DNA from 3 places in the Bacteroides sp. AN502(2024) genome. Region 3 is predicted to be linked to each of the others. Evidence: riboswitches for the same ligand, from Rfam matches in the RefSeq annotation. Region 3 holds a riboswitch; each other region holds the start of a gene.
What was found. Region 3 has a riboswitch for cobalamin ahead of AB9N12_RS02965 (anaerobic ribonucleoside triphosphate reductase). Riboswitches for the same ligand answer to the same signal wherever they lie in the genome.
Positions count from the first base shown of each region.

Region 1: linked by a shared signal. The riboswitch ahead of AB9N12_RS11095 (TonB-dependent receptor) and the one ahead of AB9N12_RS02965 (anaerobic ribonucleoside triphosphate reductase) in region 3 are both predicted to bind cobalamin.
Region 2: linked by a shared signal. The riboswitch ahead of AB9N12_RS01710 (TonB-dependent receptor plug domain-containing protein) and the one ahead of AB9N12_RS02965 (anaerobic ribonucleoside triphosphate reductase) in region 3 are both predicted to bind cobalamin.

Region 1 covers NZ_JBGFSP010000003.1:2,849,215-2,853,740, reverse strand. Annotated here, with positions in the region: gene AB9N12_RS11110 (ABC transporter substrate-binding protein) at 1-468, shown strand, start outside; gene AB9N12_RS11105 (FecCD family ABC transporter permease) at 465-1,481, shown strand; gene AB9N12_RS11100 (ABC transporter ATP-binding protein) at 1,478-2,233, shown strand; cobalamin riboswitch at 2,287-2,503, shown strand; gene AB9N12_RS11095 (TonB-dependent receptor) at 2,640-4,526, shown strand, end outside.
Region 2 covers NZ_JBGFSP010000003.1:401,685-406,210, reverse strand. Annotated here, with positions in the region: gene AB9N12_RS01710 (TonB-dependent receptor plug domain-containing protein) at 1-1,068, opposite strand, end outside; cobalamin riboswitch at 1,250-1,450, opposite strand; gene AB9N12_RS01705 (DUF5106 domain-containing protein) at 1,533-2,477, opposite strand; gene AB9N12_RS01700 (sensor histidine kinase) at 3,254-4,526, opposite strand, start outside.
Region 3 covers NZ_JBGFSP010000003.1:746,140-750,665, forward strand. Annotated here, with positions in the region: gene AB9N12_RS02965 (anaerobic ribonucleoside triphosphate reductase) at 1-2,352, opposite strand, end outside; cobalamin riboswitch at 2,392-2,580, opposite strand; gene AB9N12_RS02970 (hypothetical protein) at 2,666-2,857, shown strand; gene AB9N12_RS02975 (TolC family protein) at 3,113-4,432, shown strand; gene AB9N12_RS02980 (HlyD family secretion protein) at 4,516-4,526, shown strand, end outside.

The DNA of each region.
Region 1 (4,526 bases), 2.1 Mb from region 3:
TACCTGGCATTAAAAGCCCTTACGGAATCTTTGGAAGAACGCCCTACGGTGATGTTCAACACTCCTTGGAACGACAGTTGGGTAATGCCTTCCACCCAAAGCTATATGGCACAACTAGTTGCCGACGCCGGAGCCGACTATATCTACAAAAAAAATACCGCCAACAGTTCTGCTCCTATCGGACTCGAAACAGCCTACGGACTGATACAAAAGGCAGACTATTGGATCAACGTAGGCTCGGCTACCACACTGAATGAACTGAAGACAATCAACCCCAAATTCAGTGACGCCAAAGCCGTACGCGAGAAAACTGTCTATAACAATAATTTACGACTGACTGCTGCCGGTGGTAACGATTATTGGGAATCGGCAGTAGTACGCCCCGACATTGTCTTGCGTGACCTGATTCATATTTTTCACCCCGAACTTATATCCGATTCACTTTATTATTACAGGCATCTGGAATGAAACAATCCTGCAGACATACCGTTTTACTATTCAGCATATTAGGAATAACAGCCATACTGCTGCTACTGGCAGATATAGCTACCGGAGACACATATATCCCGATTTCTCAAATATGGGGGGTACTCACCGGAGGCGAATGTGACGAAATGACGCGTAACATTCTCCTTTCTATCCGTTTCATACGAGTAGTGGTCGCTGCGCTAATAGGCATAGCACTTTCCGTAAGCGGATTGCAGATGCAGACCGTCTTCCAGAACCCATTGGCAGACCCTTATCTACTAGGAGTAAGTTCCGGCGCGGGACTGGGAGTGGCTCTGTTCATTCTGGGCACTCCGTTGCTCGGGTGGTCCGACTTTCCTTTCCTGCAATCCATGGGTATTGTTGGTTCCGGCTGGATAGGAACTGCCGTTATTCTGTTGGGAGTAGCCATTATCAGCCGAAAAGTGAAGAATATCCTAGGTGTCCTGATTATGGGAGTAATGATTGGCTATGTAGCAGGTGCCATTATCCAGATATTACAATATTTAAGTTCTGCCGAGCAATTGAAAATGTTTACACTATGGTCAATGGGTTCTCTTAGTCACGTCACAACCAATCAGTTATGGATTATGATACCGGTATTGCTGGCAGGTCTGTCAATCTCGGTATCCTGCATCAAACCGTTGAACCTATTACTGTTGGGCGAGAACTATGCCCGTACCATGGGAATGAACATCAAACGCTCCCGTACGCTTATCTTCCTCTCTACCGCCCTACTGACAGGAACGGTCACGGCTTTTTGTGGTCCGGTAGGATTTATCGGTCTGGCAGTACCACATGTTACACGACTGCTATTCAACAATGCCGATCACCGGATACTTGTCCCCGGCACCATGTTGACAGGACTTATCAGCATGCTTTTCTGCGACATCATCGCCAAGAAGTTCCTGCTTCCGGTTAACTGCATCACTGCCTTGCTAGGTGTTCCGGTTGTTTTATGGGTAATCACTAAAAACTTGCGTAGATTCAAATGATAGAGCTTAGAGAATTGACATTAGGATATGGACAACATACACTGTTGGAAACGGTAAATGCCCGAATTACAGGTGGGCAACTCGTTGCCCTGTTGGGACGTAACGGAACAGGGAAAAGTACACTGCTCCGTGCCATGATGGGACTGGAAAAGCCTCAATCAGGAGAAATTGCTCTACAAGGGAAAAACATAGCTTCATTGAAACCGGAAGAACTGGCCCGGAATATCAGTTTGGTCACCACCGATAAAGTACGCATCGCCAATCTCCGCTGTAAAGATGTAGTAGCTTTAGGACGTGCTCCCTACACCAACTGGATCGGTCAACTGCAACCGGAAGACCAAAAGCGAGTGGACAACGCGATGCAACTAGTCGGTATGTCCGACTATACAGAAAAGACAATGGATAAAATGTCCGATGGTGAATGTCAGCGCATCATGATTGCCCGTGCTCTTGCACAGGATACTCCCGTCATCCTGCTTGATGAACCGACCGCCTTCCTTGACTTACCCAACCGTTACGAACTATGTTTGCTTTTAAAAAAGCTGGCACAGGAAGAGGGCAAATGCATCTTATTCTCCACACACGACCTCGACATCGCCTTATCGCTTTGTAACTCTATCACGCTCATAGATAATCCGCAGATGTACACACTGCCTACTCCGGAAATGATAGCTAGCGGACATATAGAAAGACTGTTCAGAAACGAATCTATCACGTTTGACGCTCAGGAGATGAGGGTACGGATAAAATAAATAAGATAGGGTGATTTTTTTAGAGATAAAACAAACTAATTAATAAAAACTTCCTAACTTTGTACCATTAAGGTTTCCTTAAACAACCTTTGCGTTGTTAAGGAATGAAAAGGGAATGCCGTGTAAACCGGCAACAGAACCTGCTGCTGTAAATCTCCGCTCTTTCATCAGAGGGCTAAATTGCAACACGAAAGTCACTGGATAGTTTATCCGGGAAGGCGTTGCAAAATGAGATGAGTCAGAAGACCTGCCTTGATGCTCTGATTTACACCTGCGGGATTTCGGGTGGTAGTCAAATAGAAAATAAGCAATTATCTTTTATTTGGTATAATAGCTATATGACCGCTTGTGTAGATTGAACTCAGATCTGAACAAACGGATTTTTTATACCGATAAAATAAAAGACATGTTTTCTATTCAAGTTCATTCATACCATAAGCATTATATCCATTTACGGTGGATATTATGTCTGATTCTATCTTTATTTATCACATTACCGGCCATTTCCCAGTCTAAGGTTCGCCATCAGCCTTCTCTGTCTGACACACTTCTCAAACTCAAAGAAGTTACTATCTACAGCAACCGGATACAAAAAAAAATGTCTCCTGTACAGATTCTGTCCGGTAAAGAACTTGAAAAACTGAATGTTTACTCGGTTGCTGATGCTTTGCGCTACTTTTCCGGAGTCCAGATAAAAGATTACGGAGGTATCGGAGGGCTAAAAACCGTCAATATACGAAGTATGGGCAGTCATCATGTCGGCGTATTTTATGATGGTATTGAATTAGGAAATGCACAAAATGGAGTCGTCGATCTAGGAAGGTTTTCATTAGATAATATGGAAGTCATTTCACTGTATAATGGTCAGAAAAGTGCCATCTTCCAACCGGCCAAAGATTATAGTTCCGCAAGTGCCATATATATGCAGACACGAAAACCCGTATTCAAAAGAGAAAAGCGAAACAACCTGAATATCGGGGTAAAAGGCGGTTCATTCTCTACCATCAATCCGTCACTACTTTGGGAACATCGTTTCAACGAACGAATAAGCAGTTCCATCAGTACGGAGTACATGTATACATCAGGACGATATAAATTTACATACGCCAAGAAAGATGGTTACGACACAACAGCTGTCCGTCAAAATGGAGACGTAAGAATGCTACGTTTGGAGAATGCCTTCTTCGGAAAAATTCCCCAAGGAGAATGGAAAGCCAAAGCATACCTATACCATTCGGAACGGGGATACCCCGGAGCTGCGGTAAGAGAAGAACCGGGTAAGTTTCGCCATCAGGACCGACAGTGGGATACCAATCTGTTTGTGCAAGGTTCTTTTCAAAACTATTTCAAGAATTGGTACAGCCTGCTGGTCAACGGGAAATATGCTTACGATTATCTCCACTATTTATCCGATCCCAGACTGGATGTCACCACCATGTACGTAGACAATCACTACCGACAGCAAGAAATCTATGCTTCGACCGCCCATTTATTCACCATTTATCCCTGGTGGAGTATATCAGTATCCAACGATTTTCAATGGAATACATTACGAGCCGATCTTACAGATTTTGTCTATCCAACCCGTAATACAATCCTGACTTCCGCTGCCACGTCCTTTGACTTCAACCGTTTCCTGCTGCAGGCAAGCCTGTTATATACTCATGTCAACGACAATACACGTACAAAGGGAGCCAATGCAGGCACCAAAAACAGATACACTCCGTCTGTCATAGCCACTTGGCAACCATTTACCAAGCTTCCTCTAAATGTACGGGCCTTTTATAAAAAAGTCTTTCGCATGCCGACTCTCAATGATTTGTATTATACTTTTATAGGCAATAAGGACTTAAAACCGGAATATACCACCCAATACGATGTGGGTATCACTTTCTCTCACACTTGGAATAACCATTGGCTGAAAAGCCTGGACTTACAAATAGATGGTTACTACAATGAAGTAGATGATAAAATCATTGCCATGCCTACCTCCAACCAGTTCCGTTGGACGATGATTAATCTCGGACATGTGGAGATTCGGGGATTAGATGCAGCCATACGAGGAGAATGGGGCTTCGGGAAAGTGGGACTTAGCACTCTCGTCAATTATACCTATCAAAAGGCACAGGATTTTACCGACCCGACCAGTAAGTGGTATGGAGGCCAAATTCCTTATATACCTTGGCATGGAGGTTCCATCATTCTCAATGGAAGTTACCAAACATGGTCCTGCAACTATAGTTTCATTTATACAGGTGAGCGCTATGAAGCGGTCGCCAATATCCCGGAGAAC
Region 2 (4,526 bases), 340 kb from region 3:
CAATAATCTGTATAATACCGATGCGGAAAGATAATATTCCTGTTGGTAATAACTGTTCTCCGTTTTCCCTAAAGAGTTTTGGGTGTCGGGGTCCAGGTAACGCTGATAGCTCCAGTTCCACTTGGCGGAAGTCTGGAATACCCATTGCCGGCTGAATTCTTTCTTGTATTGGCTTTGTACGAATGCGTTTTTATCCCATAGGTGTTGGGTAGAATGGTCGTTGTAGAAAGTGGTGGCTTTGGGCAGTCCCCGGGAGGATTGAAAGTAATAAGCTTTCAACCGCCATTGCTCTTTGTCGGAGAAGTTGCCGTAGAGTCCTGCTTCGGCACGAAGGGTTTGCACATCGGTGTTCTTCCGCTTCTCCCGTGATGTCAGGTCGCCTTCCCTGTTTCCGTAGTGCAGGGTGTATGGATACTGTCCGTCTGATGACATCCATTCGCCATTGGCTGACATGCTCCATCTCTTATTGAACTGTTGTTCCAGTAGAACGGAGGGGTTGATTAATCCCCAGGAGCCGGACTTGAAAGCTCCGGATATATGGGTCTTTTCCCCTTTAGTGAACCGTGGCGTGAGTGTCTGTATGTTCAATATGCCTGCTGACGCGAAGAAGCGGGCAGGTTGGAAGATGTTATCGCTTTGTCCGTTGTTCAGAGAAAGACGGTCTACGTTGTCGAGCGAGAAACGTCCGATGTCGATTTGTCCGGTTTGGCAGTCGGTTACGGTAATGCCGTCATAACCTACGGCGGTATGCTGTGCGCCCAGGCTACGTATGGATACGGTTTTCAGTCCGCCGATACCTCCGTAGTCTTTTACGGTCACTCCTGCAAAGTGTTTCACTGCATCGGAGACTTGCAGGGCATGCAGGTTTTTCAGGGCTTCTCGGGAGAAGGTTTGTAAGGGGGCGGTTGATCGTGTCTCACGGGTCTGGTAGATGTCTGATACGGTTATTTCGGGAATGGAATATGTGTGTGCCGTATCTACTTTCTGCTGTTGTGCGAAAAGTGGTACGGACAGGAGCTGGCAGCCGAATGCTGCAAAGATCACTTTATTGAATGTTCTCTTTTTCATCGATTTCTTTCTCGGTCTGTTGCTATTGAAAAGTGTCCGGGCGAAATCCCTTCGGCCGGACACGCATAAATAAACTTGGCAGAGTTTATTCTTTTAACACACTTTCTCTGAAGCAGAGTGATGAATGAAATGATAGACGGATTGTCCGGTTCATTAGACTCAACGCTTTTTCCTCGAAAGCAGTGAAACATAGTTGCATGGTAGGTCTTCTGACTTGTTCCTGTTACAAACGCCTTCCCGGATTTGTACCCAGTGGCAATGAGTGAGTTGCTTGTAACATAGATGGAACTTACAGCAGCGGGACTGTTCAGGACTTGCACCTGATTCCCTTTTAATTGCTCCATCCGCACGGGAGGAGCAAACCAATGCGCTGCAAAGATAGGGAGTTTATTTCGCTTTTGCAAGGGGGAGAGTGTTCTTTTTCTTTCGTATCAAGACGAAAGGAAAAGAACTTGTTTTCTTATTTATAGTTCGCTTCTCATCAGTAGGTATTCTTCGATGGCTCGTGCCGGAGCGTCTTTTAGGAGTACGGTTTTTTCCTTATTTAAAAGGTAGAGGGTAGGGATGGCTTTCAAGTCGTATAATTGTTGTTCCTTGATGGCGAATCTCTTATCGTATCCGTTGATCCATTCTTTAGGAAATTCGTTCAGATGTTTGCGCCATTCGTCAAGCTCTTCGTCGGGGTAGATGGAGAGGACGGTTAGTCTCTTTTGTTCCACGAGTCGGTGGATGATAGGGGCGTTTTTCAGGGCGTCTATCGTTTCTGTACAAGCATGGCAACCGGGGTTATTGATGAATAGTAGGATGTAGTCCGTTTGCTGTTGGTAGAGAGAGCCTTGGGCACCGGAGGCAAGTGTGTAGTTGAAGTTCAGGGCTTTGGTGCCGATGCGGTTTTTCTGAGCTAACTCCCGGCGGGCTTTGGGGCGTACTTTTTCTATTTCCTCCAGTAGGGGAGAAGCTAACATGGCGTCTAATACGGGGATGTAGAATTCTTCGTTACGCATGGGCGAGTTGGGATCGTAGAGATATTTATCGGCCAGATCGGTGATGTAGGTGAATACCTTTTTGTCTGCGTTTGTCTGCTCGATTGTTTTCCGCATGGCTTCTTGTGCGGTTTTCAACGGGACGTGATTCAGTATGTCACAATAGTCCACCCAGGCTTGTTCGGTTATTTCGGGATGGTGGATGTAATTGGTGTCGGCGAAGTTTACATGATCCCAATAGTGTTTTACGAGAAACTCTGCACGTTGCTCCGGAGCTGTCATCATGGCGGGGATGGCGGGCAGGGCGAAGGTGGTAATGGTATCTCGGGGAACTTCATTTTTACAGTGATTGGAAGCGTTTCCACTTTTACAGGCACAAAGAAGAAGGATGCACCCAATAACTAGGATATTCATATTTGTTTTCATGACTTGCTGTATTTCGTTTAACTTATGTATGTGCATGGAAGTATACATGTATGGAAGACAAAGATAACTTTCTTTTTATATTTATCCAAAAAAACATCTTGATTTCAGTTGCCTGAGTTTCAAATGGTGAATAGGGGAAGTCTGATAAAGGATGATTGGGAAAGAGGAGTATGTTCTGTTTTTAAGATTCCCGTCGGAAAAGAATACTTCAATATGATTAAACCGGAAGCAAATCGCATCGGTAAATGCAAGAATATGCAGAAATACCGGTTTGTTCTGTATGTTTTAGCAGGAAATATGCATTTTAGAGAGTAAATAAAGCCTCTATTTCTTGCAGATAGAGCGTTGGTTTATCCATCATAAAGCCTCTGTTTCTCACCGATAGAGCGTTGGTTTCCCGATGAGAAAGCTGTAAAGGCATAAAAAGGGACTTTGGGGAGCTGGTTGGTCTTCGCCGGATGATAAAAGGAAAATGGCAAAAAGAGTGTATACCGATGGTTTGTCTTCCAAAAAGAACCGTATGGTGACGATTTACTTCTATGCTGAAAGAAAAACGTTCTAAAATGTAAAATATAGGATTCCGCTGAAGGAAAATGGTGCGCATTTAGTGAATCTTCCGAACGGTGACCCGATCTATTGTATCCTCGTGTGTTTTAATATTCCTTTTTGAAGGAAGTAGGCAGAGTGGTCTTTCTTTCATTTTCGGTTTCGGAAGCCGAGGTGTGTTAGTGAGAGCTTGGACAACTGATGCGAATTCGTCAGGGGAGGATTACTCCTTATTTCTCCTTTGCCAACGTAAATACAAATTCCAATCCGCCATTCTGATTGTTTTTGGCGGAGATGTTGCCGCCGTGAATGATGACGGCGTTCTTCACGATAGCCAGTCCCAACCCAGTTCCGCCCAGTTTGCGTGAACGGCCTTTGTCTACTCGGTAGAAGCGTTCGAAGAGGCGGTTCAGATGTTCGGGAGATACGCCTACACCTGTGTCGGCAAAGCTGAAGTAGTAGAAATTCTCATCTTCGCGGAAGCAGTTGATCTTTATTTGAATATGGGTTCCGGCGTATGCAATGGCATTGTCCGTCAGGTTGCGGAAGATGGAATAGAGCAGTGAGTAATTGCCTTTGATCGGTATGCTCTTTTTCAGGGAGTTGACTACTGTTATATGCTTTTCGTCCAGCTCCAGTGACACTTCGTTGATCATGTTTTCCACCAGTACGCTGATGTCCACTTGTTCCATGTCGATCATGTTGGCGGCTTCGTCCATGCGGGTGAGTACGGAGATGTCGCGTAGCAGCCGGCTCAGGCGGTTGCTTTGTGCGTAACAACGTTCGAGGAATACGTTGATCTTCTCACGTGGGATGTTTTCATTGCTGACAATGGTTTCCAGATACCCCTGAATGCTGCTGACTGGAGTTTTCAGTTCATGGGCGATATTCTGGGTCAGTTGGCGTTTGAGCCTTACTTGTTCTTCTTCCTGAGTGACGTCATTGATGGAGATTTCAAAACTGGCATCCTGGAAGATGATACATTCTACGATGAATGTCCGTCCGTTTTTGTTGATGGTGACCGACATACGTTTCTCGCCTTTTCCTCTCGAACGTTTTTGCTGGTTCTCATTGATGAAATGAATAATCTCTTTCAGTTCACTGATGGCAAAGACTTCTTCTGTCGTTTCCAGATTCGAATCCGAGATCAGGTTGCTGTATTGGGTAAAGAGGTTGTTGACAAGAATTTCTTTCTTGTCTTTTGTGAATATTCCCAGTCCTTCGTGCGAGATCTGAAGGTGGGTAATCAGTTTTTCACGTTCGATATAGAGTGCCTCTTTGGTTTCGTGCAGCCGTTTGTAGATTTGAATGATATGTTGGGAGATTTCCCCCAGTTCATTGTGCGGGAAAGCCGATTGCATGGCCATTTCGATGGGTTTGTTCCGGTCGGCACGCATGGCAAATTCACGGAGCTGGTTGATGGAAGTCCCCAGTTTGTTGGTGAATTTGTAGAAGATAATCATTAGCAGTGATGTCACGATGATGGTAAACCATAGATAATGA
Region 3 (4,526 bases):
AGAGTTCCAAGAACTTAAGTCACCCGTCAGATAACCGGTGATACGGCGCATACGGAGGATGCTTTCACTCTGGCACACCGGACATTTATCGAAGATAACTCCTTTGTACCCACAGTCATGGCAAGTATCTACCGGATGGTTGATAGAGCCGTATCCGATTCCTTCATCGTGCATCACCTTCACAATCTTGGCGATGGCACGCACATTCTTCTGCGCTTCGCCATCCAGCTCCACATACGTGATGTGTCCTCCGCGCGTAATAGCATGGAACGGAGCTTCACACTTGATTTTCTCAACGATACTGATCGGTTCTTTCACGTCTACGTGGAAAGAGTTGACATAATAGTCGCGGTCTGTCACACCGGGGATTGTTCCATATTTCCGGCGGTCCATTTTGGTGAAACGTCCCGAAAGTCCTTCGGCAGGAGTAGCCAAAACAGAGTAGTTCAGGTTATATTTCTTTTTATATTCATCCACTACTTTATTCATTTCCATCACCGCTTCATACAGTGTATCCCATGCTTTCCGGTTGTGTCCGTGACCTTGTCCGTAGAGAGCCACCATCGCATTATGACCACCGATAAAACCGATACCCAGTGTACCGCTACGCAATACATCGCCCACCTGTTCGTTCGCCTTCAGTTCTCCGCCTCCTTTCCACACATTATTTCCCATCATAAACGGGAACTGACGTGCCAAGGCCGTACGTTGATACTGATAACGTTCATAAAGCTGGTCGGCTACGAGCACCGCCATATTATGTACGGATTCGATAAAAATTTCTTTAGCCTTCTGTTCGATGGCATCTTTGTTGCGTTCATCTTCTACCAGGCTTTCGGCTTTGATGCGGGCTTCGATAGCCAGTCTCGGCATGTTCAGCGTAGTGAATGAAAGATTACCACGGCCTAAAGAAGATTTTTCTCCTGCCACGTTCTCAAAGACGCGGGTACGGCATCCCATCGTCGCCAATTCGTAGACGTAACGTTTCGGATCGTCCGCTCTCCATTTCTCGTTTTGGTTGAAAGGTGTGTCGAGGAACATGAAGTTCGGGAACAACGCTTTCGCCGTGGTCTGGCAAGCCTTCAACAGCAAATCGAAATTAGGAGCTTCGTAACGGTCGGTTATTGCCTCTTCGATATTTTCCGCTTTCATCGCTTTCTCAAAGTCTTTCTCCGAGTAAGAAACTCCGTCTTTCACCTTGAAGATCTGAATCGGGAATACAGGTACCTCACCTCTTGTACCCAATCCTTCAATGGTGGCTTTCAGCAATTCTTCGATAACCATCCGACCTTCGGCAGAAGTGTCCGTACCGTAGTTGATGGAACTGAATACCACCTGATTACCCCCACGTGAATGCATCGTGTTGAGGTTGTGGATAAATCCTTCCATGGCCTGATGAGTATCTTTGCGGGTCTGCTGATAAGCTTTCTCGACAATACGGTCAAGGTGCTCCTTGTCTATAATGATTTGTAAAGCGACCAAAGCGATGCGCAATGTTTCGCGTTCAGCTTCAGTTGACTTGATAGACGGAAGATGTTCTTCAATCAATGTGCGGATGGATTTCTCATCGGCCTGATTTCCGTTTTCCATGGCGACATAGAAATTGATGAACGATGCCAGATGCTTCCGGAAAGATTTGGCCACCCCTTTTGCCATGAAGAAATCGAAAGCAGGAATGGCTTGTCCGCCGTGTTGCTCATTCTGGTTGGTCTGAAAGATAATGGTAGCCAGCGTAGCATAGCTTTGGATGCTTTGCGGGGTGCGGATGCTACCGTTCTTTGTGCGGAAACCCCGCTCAAAGAGGTCGTCCATATCATATTGGATACAGGTAGTCGTTTTTGTCGGATAATAGTCCAAGTCGTGGATGTGAATATCTCCCAACTGGTGTGCTTCGGCAAAACGTTTCGGCAACAGGTATTTATAAGTATAATCTTTGGTTACTTCGGAAGCGAACGTCATCATCTGTCCGGCAGGCGTATGACTGCTCATGTTGGCATTGCTCAAGTTGATATCATTCTTGTCGATAGCAACGATACCGTCCATCACTTGCTTCATGTGGGTTTTCTTATCACGCTCCGTATTCCGCCATTCGCGATAAATAATATATTTCTTCGCTACTTCCGGACGTACTTTCATCAACGACTTTTCTACTAAATCCTGAATCTCTTCTACAGTAATAGTAGGAGTAGTAAACTGACTGATTACATTCATCGTGATGTCAGCCACCAACTGCTGCTCATCCTGAATACCGGTTGCACTGAATGCCTTACTGATTGCATTCTTGATTTTACTGATAGAGAAATCTTCTCTTTTACCATCACGTTTGATGATACAAATTTCCGCGTAGTTCATAACTTTAACTCCCGAAAGTTTAAATTTAAAATGTTAATAACTAAAAGAAAAAGCTCCGGCAGGTCTTCTGACTTATCTCTCCCTCGCAACACCTTCCCACACCGCCATCGATGCAGTGGCTTATTGTGCGGATTCTTAGAGAATTACAGCAGCGGGTACTGTCGCCGATTTACACAGCGTTCCCTCATTGGCTAAACCTCTTTCAGCTCCGAAACCGGATACAAAGATAGAAGATTATCCAATATCCCGGTTCGCTTTTAACATTAAATTTGAGGAAACTTTTCTTTCATGCTGATACAGAAAGTTTTCCAAAATGGAAAACTTTCTTCTTATTTTAATGCAAAAAGTATTCGGTTTTCAAGCAATACTTCCAAAAGATTCGCTCGCGGATGATCGTTCTTATGTGGTACATCAGAACAAGCCTTATCCGAGTGGTTGGTTGCAAGAAAACCTGTACTTCTTTCTATTCTTTCCCCTATTTGACATTCCATCTATCATTCGTTAAAAAACATTATATTTGAGCCGGTATAAGGTTACAAGTTACTTGTTTTTTTTCATAATTTTGCAACCCGAAAACAGAAAACAAGTATCAATATGAAACTAAGATATAATCAAATCGCCATTCGCTACAAGAACAAAATGGAAGACTTTCACAGTTGGGGTGTAGCAGCACAGATTTGATAACCCTTCATTTTTCACTACAGAGGATTTACTAGAGAGAATTCTAACTTCTAACTATTCATTAAACTTATTTTCATTTATGAGCAAGAAAAGATGGCTCATAGTGCAGCTATATGCCGTGCTATGCAGTCAGGGAGTGTTTGCCCAAACGCTTGACAGGAGGGTATTGGGTATTGATGAAATGTTCCGCCTGGCAGACGAGAACAGTCAGAGTATTCAAACGTATAAAACCGGAAAAGAAGCAGCCGATGAAGCATTGAAAGCTGCAAAGTCACAACGTTTGCCGGATATAGATGCCTCGCTCTCATTTAGTTATCTGGGCGACGGATATATATGGGACCGTGACTTCAAAAACGGACAGAATATTCCTATGCCACATCTCGGCAATAACTTTGCCTTAGAAGCGCAACAAGTAATTTACGCAGGCGGAGCCATCAACAGTAGTATTGCCTTGGCGGAACTCGGTCAGCAGATGGCCGTATTGGACTGGCAGAAGAACCGTCAGGAAATCCGTTTTCTCCTGACCGGCTACTATCTGGATTTATACAAGCTGAATAATCAGTTGCAAGTGCTACAAAAGAATCTGGATTTGACGGAGCAAGTGATCCGCAACATGGAATCACGCCGCACACAGGGAACAGTCTTAAAAAATGACATCACTCGCTATGAACTACAAAAAGAGACACTAAAACTGCAACTGGCTAAAGTGCAAGATGCCTGCAAAATAATGAATCACCAACTGGTGACGACCTTACATCTGCCTGCCGCAACGGAAATCGTTCCTGATTCCACCCTGTTGGATAAGGAAGTGAAAGCATTAGCCGAAAACGACTGGCAAATGATGGCCAGTCAAAACAATGTCGGCTTGCAGCAGGCCCGGCTGGCTATGCAAATGAACGAGCAGAAAGTGAAACTGGAACGTTCGGAACGGCTTCCGAAAATTGCACTTGTGGCCGGTGAACATTTAGACGGTCCTATCACCATCGAAGTCCCGGTACTCGACAAAAACTTCAATTACTGGTATGTGGGAGTCGGCATCAAATACAATCTTTCTTCTTTATTTAAAAACAACCGGAAAGTGAGACAGGCAAAACTGAATGCCCACAGAGCACAAGAAGAATATTCACTGGCACAGGAACAAATAGAGAACGGTGTCCAGGCCAACTACGTCAACTTCCTCACCTCCTTCACAGAGCTGCGCACACAGGAGAAAAGCGTGGAACTTGCCAACCAAAACTATAACGTAACCAGCAACCGCTATAAAAACGATCTTGCACTGCTTACCGATATGCTCGATGCCAGCAACATGAAACTAAGTGCCGATCTCGGTCTGGTCAATGCGCGTATCAACTTGATATACAATTATTATAAAATGAAATATATCACACACACTCTCTAACAGAGAAATGATAACTTATCAAAAAAAAGAATCCAATTTATAACAGAATCAAATTCTCATCCCATTTTAAAATAGAACAGATTATGATAGCTAG